DNA from 2 places in the Buttiauxella sp. WJP83 genome. Region 2 is predicted to be linked to the other one. Evidence: predicted binding sites of a transcription regulator. Region 2 holds the regulator's gene; the other holds the start of a gene.
The links. Region 2 encodes sigma-54, which starts transcription at its own class of promoters, with help from an activator protein. Its sites were predicted from a motif close to GTTGGCACANNTTTCGCTNT; they were not measured.
Positions count from the first base shown of each region.

Region 1: the regulator sigma-54 is predicted to act here: its motif matches at 2,223-2,242, upstream of OH773_RS17370 (gamma-glutamyltransferase family protein).

Region 1 is NZ_CP110080.1:3,749,720-3,754,145, forward strand. Features, by position in the region: gene OH773_RS17360 (pyridoxal-phosphate-dependent aminotransferase family protein) at 1-1,132, opposite strand, end outside; gene OH773_RS17365 (MurR/RpiR family transcriptional regulator) at 1,324-2,163, opposite strand; gene OH773_RS17370 (gamma-glutamyltransferase family protein) at 2,280-3,866, shown strand; gene hpxX (oxalurate catabolism protein HpxX) at 3,877-4,065, shown strand; gene OH773_RS17380 (AtzE family amidohydrolase) at 4,062-4,426, shown strand, end outside.
Region 2 is NZ_CP110080.1:470,429-474,854, reverse strand. Features, by position in the region: gene kdsC (3-deoxy-manno-octulosonate-8-phosphatase KdsC) at 1-125, shown strand, start outside; gene lptC (LPS export ABC transporter periplasmic protein LptC) at 122-697, shown strand; gene lptA (lipopolysaccharide ABC transporter substrate-binding protein LptA) at 666-1,229, shown strand; gene lptB (LPS export ABC transporter ATP-binding protein) at 1,236-1,961, shown strand; gene rpoN (RNA polymerase factor sigma-54) at 2,009-3,442, shown strand; gene hpf (ribosome hibernation promoting factor) at 3,465-3,752, shown strand; gene ptsN (PTS IIA-like nitrogen regulatory protein PtsN) at 3,835-4,326, shown strand; gene rapZ (RNase adapter RapZ) at 4,380-4,426, shown strand, end outside.

The sequences.
Region 1 (4,426 bases), 1.4 Mb from region 2:
GCACGCAATCTTTACGGGCGTTGTAACCCATTGTGCCGATGCGCCAGATTTTGCCTTGCAGCGGGCCAAATGAGGTGCCGATTTCGATATGGAAATCCTCCAGCAGCATTTTGCGCACCTCTTCACCATGAACCACTGACGGGATGACGACGCCCAGCACGTTATTCATTTTATGTTGCAGATTGCCGAAGGTTTCCAGCCCCATCCCCTGAATCCCGGCCACCAATGCACGCCCATGCAATTCATGACGTGCAATCCCAGCATCCAGGCCTTCTTCGAGAATAATGCGTGCACATTCACGAGCGGCGAATAACATACTGGTCGCTTCGGTGTGATGATTCAGACGTTCTGGTCCCCAATAATCCATCACCATGCCGAGATCGAAATAATTCGAATAGATCATCTCGTCATCGCCATCCTGATGCGCAGCTGTTCGGATCCCTTCCTCCACACATTTACGGCGGCGTATAACTTCTTCCATTTCATCGCTTAGGGTAATGGGTGAACTGCCTGATGGACCTCCGAGGCATTTTTGTAAACCCGCAGAAACGGCATCAATTCCCCAACGATCGGTTTCCAGTGCGTTGCCACCAAACGAAGCAGTGGCATCGGTATAAAACAGCACACCGTGACGGCGGCAGATCTCACCGAGTTCATCCAGTGGCTGGAGCATCGTGGTGGAGGTGTCACCTTGAACGGTTAGCAACAAGCGTGGTTTAACGGCTTTGATGGCATCTTCAATTTGGTCTGGTGTAAATACTTCGCCCCAGGGAACCTCAATGGTGTGAACATCGGCCCGACAGCGGCGCGCAATTTCACACAGTAAATGGCCAAAGCGCCCAAACACCGGCACCAGCACTTTGTCTCCGGGGCGAATTGCCGAGAGCAAAATGGCCTCAATGCCCGAGCGGGAAGTCCCGTCCACCAACATCGTCCAGCGGTTTTGGGTGCGGAAAAGCTCGCGATACAGCACCATCACTTCATTCATATAGCCCGTCATTACCGGATCATATTGTCCGATCAACTGGCTTGCCATGGCCCGCAACACACGCGGATCGGCATTGATTGGCCCTGGCCCCATTAACAAACGATGCGGCGGGTTAATTTGCGTGAAGTGCTGAATATCGAACATGGCATTTCCTTTTATTCGTCATGAAACAAAAGATTCCTTATGAAAATATTCTGCAACTAATGTGCCACTCACTTTCATTGATGCCAAGGAAAGGAAGATGCCGCATTCCGATTTAATGCTGATACTTACCTGCCAAGGTGAATGAACCAGAATGGTTCCCATGGCATGTGCAAACGCACTAACAAAGTGCGTTAACGTTGTTCAAGCTCATCAAGCTCGGAATACAACTCTGCAATGTGATGAATGCGCTGGCGGCCCGTGGTTAACGCTTCATGCAATACTGCGTTGGAAAGTAAATTCACCAGACTCATCGCACTGCTGTAACTGTCAAACGCAGATACGCTATCGAGCGGCGCTGCAAAGTGCCAGCGACAATATGGCGTCAGCCCAGAGCCTTGCGCTTCACTCATTACCAGAAGCGGCACCTGGCGTTTATGCAGATTTGCCAGCAACGGCTTGATGATGCGCGGACGCCTGCGAAACGCGATAGCAACGACACAATCGTGTTCGTTAATATCCACGACCTCTTCCGCCAGCGTCTGCCCCGGTTGAGGTAATAAATAAACATCGCTACGAATTTGCAATAACTGCTGGCGTAAGTGCATGGCAACGGGCCATGAATTTCTTAACCCTATAATAAAAATGCGTTTTGCAGCATTCAGCGCGGTGACAACATCAGCAAACTGTTGCGTTTCAAGCAGGCTTACCCATTGCGTCAGGTTGGCCATTTCCTGTTTGTAATGCCGCGCCAGTAATGTATTTCCTTGCACCGCGTCGCGGTTTTCAGTCAATGGCATCCCGCTCTGGCGCAGGGTACGCAGCTCCTCGCGCATGTCTTTGTAACGTTCATAGCCAAGGCGTTTGAATAAGCGGCTGACGGTGGCTTTTGATACGCCAGAAAGACGTGCCAGTTCTGCACTGTTGTAACTGATCAGGTCATCAAAATGATCGACGATAAACGCTGCAACCCGCTGTTCTTGCGGAGAAAGCTGTTCGTACGTCGCTCTCAATCGTTCATCTAATTGTTTCATTATGGCCTCTGTAACTTTTGTTTCACCCGAGACTGGCACAGTGAAACTCATCGCGTCAACCTGGAACATCTTTTGCTTAACTATAACTTCAGCTTACGTTCATAGAGATAAAGACGATGATGCAAAGCAATATGGCACCTTCAGGTATGGCGGTCACACCGCACCATTTGGCGAGTGAAACCGCATTATCCGTACTGCGCCATGGCGGTGACGCCATCGAGGCGATGGTCGCAGCGGCAGCCACCATCGCTGTGGTTTATCCTCATATGAATGGAATTGGCGGTGATGGCTTTTGGCTAATTGTTCAGCCAGAAGGCGAACCTATTGCGATTGATGCCAGCGGTGCCGCGGGCTCCCTTGCTTCCATCGAGCTTTACAGCAGCGAAAAAAATATCCCCCATCGAGGCCCAAAAGCGGCGTTGACCGTTCCCGGCACGCTTAGCGGGTGGAATGAGGCGTTAAAAGTTGCGGTAGAACTGGGTGGCGGACAGTTGCCGCTCTCGCGTTTATTGGCCGATGCCATTCGCTATGCGGCAGATGGCATTCCGGTGACAACATCTCAAACCCTGGCGACGCACAGTAAATATGACGAACTGGTCAACATTGCAGGCTTCGCCGAGACTTTTTTGCACAGGAGTGAGATTCCTCGGGTCGGCAGCCGCTTTACCCAACCCAGGCTTGCCGAAACGCTGGCACGTCTGACCGTTGAAGGTCTTGATAGCTTTTATCGCGGGCCACTCTCGGTTCTCATCGCCGAAGAACTTGCTGATTTAGGGGTGCCGATAACACGGCAAGATCTCGCAGCCCAGCGAGCAAAACGCAGGATACCTCTGCGACTTAGCCACCAGCACGGTGAGATTTTTAATATGACTCCACCGACCCAGGGCCTGGTTTCACTGGCGATTTTGGGCATAACCGATCATTTAGACATGGCACAAGCCGACGAAACCCAAACCGTTCACCGCATCGTAGAAGCCACCAAAAAAGCGTTTGCGTTGCGCGATAAATACATCACCGACCCGCGCCATATCACCACCTCCATCCAAAGTTTGTTAGACCCTCAACCGCTCGCCCGCCTTGCCGCAGAAATTGACGACAACAACGCGGCTAGCTGGGGAACAGGAAAAGGCCCGGGTGACACGGTCTGGATGGGCGTCATTGACAGCAGTGGACTGGCCGTTTCATTTATTCAAAGTATTTATCATGAGTTCGGCAGCGGCGTTGTGCTGCCAAAGAGCGGGGTTCTGTGGCAAAACCGTGGCGCGGCGTTCAATCTCGATCCCGAAAGCCTGTTAAGCCTGGCTCCGGGAAAACAACCGTTCCATACCTTGAATCCGGCGGCTGCGCGTCTTGCCGATGGAAGAATCATGGTTTACGGCTCAATGGGTGGCGACGGGCAACCTCAAACTCAGGCAGCCATTTTTACTCGTCATGTCATTCAGGGTATGCCGCTCCAGGAAGCGGTTACCGCACCACGTTGGTTACTAGGCAGAACATGGGGGCAAGCCTCTGACAACCTGAAATTAGAAGCCAGATTTAGCCCTGAAACCTTCGAAACCCTGCGTGAGTTAGGGCATGAAGTTGAGGCACTACCCGATTTTAGCGAGGCAGTGGGCCACGCGGGTGCCATTGTGCGCCATACCAACGGCATGCTCGAAGGAGCTTACGACCCGCGAAGCAACGGCAGTGCCGCTGGATTTTAAGGAATCAAAAATGACATCTACATTTATCGACTGGCCCACTTATATCCAGTTAATGGAACAACTTCTTAACGTTCCTCTTGACGATGCACGTCGTAGAGAGCTGGAAGTTCAGCTGGTACGCATGGCTGCGCTGGCCGAACCGTTGATGGAATTTCCGTTGCCGCAACGCCAGGAAGTGGCTGGGATTTATAAACTATGAACGGGCTGTCCATTCGCGAAATTCAGCAAGGATTAGTCCAGGGTAAGTTTTCAGCTGGCGAGTTGGCTCAATGTACGCTTGCAAAAATAGAGCAATGTAATCCTGGGATTAATGCATTTACCGAAGTGACTGCGCAGCGTTTACGACAAGAAGCCGAAGCCGTTGACCGACAGCGCTCACATGGGGCCCCCCTACCTCCGCTGGCTGGCGTCCCCTATGCGGTAAAGAATCTCTTTGATATTCAAGGCACGACAACACTTGCTGGCGCTGAGCTGTTTAGTTCACAACCTCCTGCAAGTACGGATGCGTTCGCTATCAAACAGTTGAGTGCAGCCGGAGCCATGCTTTCCGGTGCACTCAA
Region 2 (4,426 bases):
TGCTTATTCCTCGTGCCGACTATGTGACACGCATTGCTGGCGGGCGTGGGGCGGTTCGCGAAGTATGTGATCTCCTGTTACTGGCACAAGGAAAGCTTGATGAGGCCAAAGGGCTATCTATATGAGTAATACCAGACGTTGGGTTATCATCCTGCTTTCATTGCTGGTATTGATATTGATTGGCGTAAATCTGGCCGATAAAGATACCGTTGTTCAACCGACGGTAAGCAGCAACGAGCCAACCTATCAAAGTGAACATTCCACGACCCTCGCCTACAGTCCGGAAGGGGCTTTGAATTATCGGTTGGTTGCGGAACACGTTGAATATTTTTCCGATACCGCCATTTCGTGGTTCACCAACCCAGTGATGACGCAGTATGACGAAAACAAAGTTGCAACCTGGTCATTACGAGCAGATCGCGCCAAACTTACTAACGATCGGATGCTGTATTTGTATGGGAATGTGGTGCTGACCGCTCTGACACCAGACTCTCAGCTACGCAAAATTACCACGGACAATGCGCAGGTTAATTTAGTCACTCAGGATGTTGCCTCTGATGACCAGGTAACCTTGTATGGAACCAGCTTTAACTCCACCGGCCTCAAAATGCGTGGAAACTTACGCAGCAAAAATGCCGAGCTGATTGAAAAGGTTAGAACATCCTATGAAATCCCAAATAAACAAACTCAGCCGTAATTTAGTACTAACCAGTACGCTTTTAGCCGCCAGTTTTTCGGCATTTGCGCTGACCGGTGATACCGACCAGCCGATTCACATTGAATCTGACCAACAGTCGCTGGATATGCAAGGTAACGTCGTCACCTTTACAGGCAATGTGATTGTGACGCAAGGCAGTATTAAAATTAACGCCGATAAAGTGGTTGTGACTCGTCCTGGCGGTGAAGAAGGTAAGGAAGTCATTGATGGTTATGGTAATCCTGCCACTTTCTATCAGATGCAGGATAGCGGTAAGCCAGTTAAAGGCCACGCGTCTACCATGCACTATGAGCTACAAAATGATTTCGTCGTGCTAACCGGAAATGCCTATCTGGAACAATTGGATAGCAATATCAAAGGCGACAAGATTACTTACCTGGTAAAAGAACAGAAGATGCAGGCCTTTAGCGAAAAAGGTAAACGTGTCACAACCGTTCTGGTCCCTTCTCAGTTGCAGAAAAAAGACGGCCAGGCTCCGGCACCAGCCCCTGCGCAGAAAAAGAGTAACTAATTCGTTATGGCTACTTTAATTGCAAAAAATCTCGCCAAAGCCTACAAGGGCCGCCGCGTTGTTGAAGATGTCAGCCTGACTGTTAAGTCTGGTGAAATTGTGGGATTACTTGGCCCGAACGGTGCCGGGAAAACCACGACCTTTTACATGGTGGTTGGCATTGTGCCGCGTGATGCAGGCAACATCATTATTGATGATGAAGATATTAGTCTGCTGCCGTTGCATGCTCGTGCTCGTCGCGGCATCGGTTACTTACCGCAAGAAGCATCGATTTTCCGCCGTTTAAGTGTGTTCGATAACTTGATGGCCGTGCTGCAAATCCGTGACGACCTTTCTGTTGAGCAGCGTGAAGACCGCGCTAATGAGCTGATGGAAGAGTTCCACATCGAACATTTGCGCAATAACCTCGGGCAGTCATTGTCTGGTGGTGAGCGCCGCCGTGTTGAAATTGCCCGCGCACTTGCGGCTAATCCAAAATTTATTCTTCTGGATGAACCTTTTGCCGGTGTTGACCCAATATCCGTCATCGACATCAAGCGAATCATCGAGCATCTGCGCGACAGCGGTCTCGGAGTACTGATTACTGACCATAACGTACGTGAAACGCTGGCTGTTTGTGAACGTGCTTACATCGTAAGCCAGGGCCATTTAATCGCCCATGGCACACCAGCTGAAATCCTGGAAGACGAGCATGTTAAGCGCGTGTATCTGGGCGAAGAGTTCAGACTCTGATAGGGTAGACCCATAATTCTGTACACCTGAGGAAGCTCGCTCTGAATATGAAGCAAGGTTTGCAATTAAGGCTTAGCCAACAACTTGCTATGACCCCCCAGCTACAGCAGGCAATTCGTCTGTTGCAACTGTCGACGTTAGAGCTACAGCAAGAACTTCAGCAAGCACTGGAAAGTAACCCACTGCTTGAGCAAACCGATCTGCATGAAGAAATTGAGACTCAGGAAGTTCGTGAAGATGAAGCGTTAGATACTCGCGAGGCACTCGAACAAAAAGAGATGCCCGACGAGTTACCGCTGGATGCCAGCTGGGATGAAATCTACACCGCGGGCACGCCATCAGGAACCGGAACAGATTACATTGACGATGAATTGCCGGTTTATCAGGGTGAAACGACACAAACGCTGCAAGATTATTTAATGTGGCAGGTCGATCTCACCCCGTTTTCAGACACCGACACAGCGATAGCGACGTCTATTGTCGATGCCGTTGACGAAATGGGTTACCTCACGGTCTCTCTGGAAGAAATTCTGGAAAGCATGGGTGATGACGAAATCACCCTCGACGAAGTGGAAGCGGTACTCAAACGCGTACAACGTTTCGATCCTGTTGGTGTCGCCGCACGCGATCTGCGTGACTGCCTGCTTATACAGCTTTCGCAATTCGCCCGCGAAACACCGTGGCTAACCGAAGCCCGCTTGATTGTCAGCGATCACCTGGATCTGCTCGCCAACCATGATTTCCGCAGCCTGATGCGCGTCACGCGTCTGAAAGAGGAAGTATTGAAAGAGGCAATGTGCCTGATTCAATCTCTTGACCCGCGCCCAGGACAATCTATTCAGACCAGCGAACCGGAATATGTCATTCCGGATGTGCTGGTGAAAAAAGTACAGGGTCGCTGGACCGTAGAACTGAACGCCGACAGCATTCCACGTTTGAAAATAAACCAGCAGTACGCTGCGATGGGCACCAACGCCCGCAATGACAGCGACTCGCAGTTTATTCGCAGTAACTTACAAGAAGCAAAGTGGCTGATTAAAAGTCTGGAAAGCCGGAACGACACGCTGCTGCGCGTCAGCCGCTGCATTGTAGAGCAACAGCAGGGCTTCTTTGAACTTGGCGAAGAACACATGAAACCGATGGTTCTCGCTGATATCGCCCAGGTGGTCGAGATGCATGAGTCGACCATTTCCCGTGTGACCACGCAGAAATACCTGCATAGCCCACGCGGTATATTTGAATTGAAGTATTTCTTCTCAAGCCATGTTAATACCGAAGGTGGGGGCGAAGCCTCCTCGACGGCAATTCGTGCATTGGTGAAGAAATTAATTGCTGCGGAAAACCCTGCGAAACCACTGAGTGATAGCAAGTTAACGACTATGCTATCCGATCAGGGGATCATGGTGGCACGCCGCACCGTTGCGAAGTACCGAGAGTCTTTATCCATACCACCGTCAAATCAGCGTAAGCAATTGGTTTGACTTAACCGATAAGGAAGACACTATGCAGCTCAACATTACAGGACATAACGTCGAAATCACTGACGCACTACGCGATTTTGTGAGTACGAAGTTTGCCAAACTGGAGCAGTACTTCGAAAGAATTAACCAAGTCTATATTGTGTTAAAAGTGGAAAAAGTCACGCATATTGCCGATGCAACGCTACATGTAAATGGTGGTGAAATTCATGCCAGCGCGGAAGGCCAGGATATGTATGCGGCGATTGATGGTTTGATTGATAAACTGGCACGCCAGTTAACCAAACATAAAGATAAACTAAAACAACACTGATAATCCGGGCAACTGTTACAACCCTGCGGCCTGTTACGCTAAGTGACGGGCCGTTAGCATAACAGGGTGCTTAGGTGAACTTATGATGAACAACGATTCTGCTCTACAACTTAGTAATGTCCTGAACAAGGAATGTACCCGTACCAATGTACATTGCCAGAGTAAAAAACGTGCACTGGAAATCATCAGTGAACTGGCAGCAAAACAGCTCGGCCTGCCACCACAAGTGGTGTTTGAGGCTGTGTTGACGCGCGAACGAATGGGCAGTACCGGTATCGGTAATGGTATCGCCATCCCTCATGGAAAACTGGAAGAAGATACCACTCGTGCTGTCGGGGTCTTTATTAAACTGGAAACCCCTATCGCCTTTGATGCTATCGATAATCAGCCGGTTGACCTGATGTTTGCGCTGCTTGTTCCTGCGGATCAAACAAAAACGCATTTGCATACTTTGTCATTGGTCGCGAAACGTCTGGCTGACAAAACGATTTGCCGACGCCTGCGGTCCGCACAGAGCGATGAAGAGCTTTATCAGATCATTACCGAAACAGAACAAGGTAGTGAAAGTGAATAATCTGGCTGCGGTCATGCGAAAGCCACAGCAAGAGAAGTTGGGGGAGTGATGACATGGTGCTGATGATTGTCAGCGGCCGCTCTGGTTCAGGGAAGTCTGT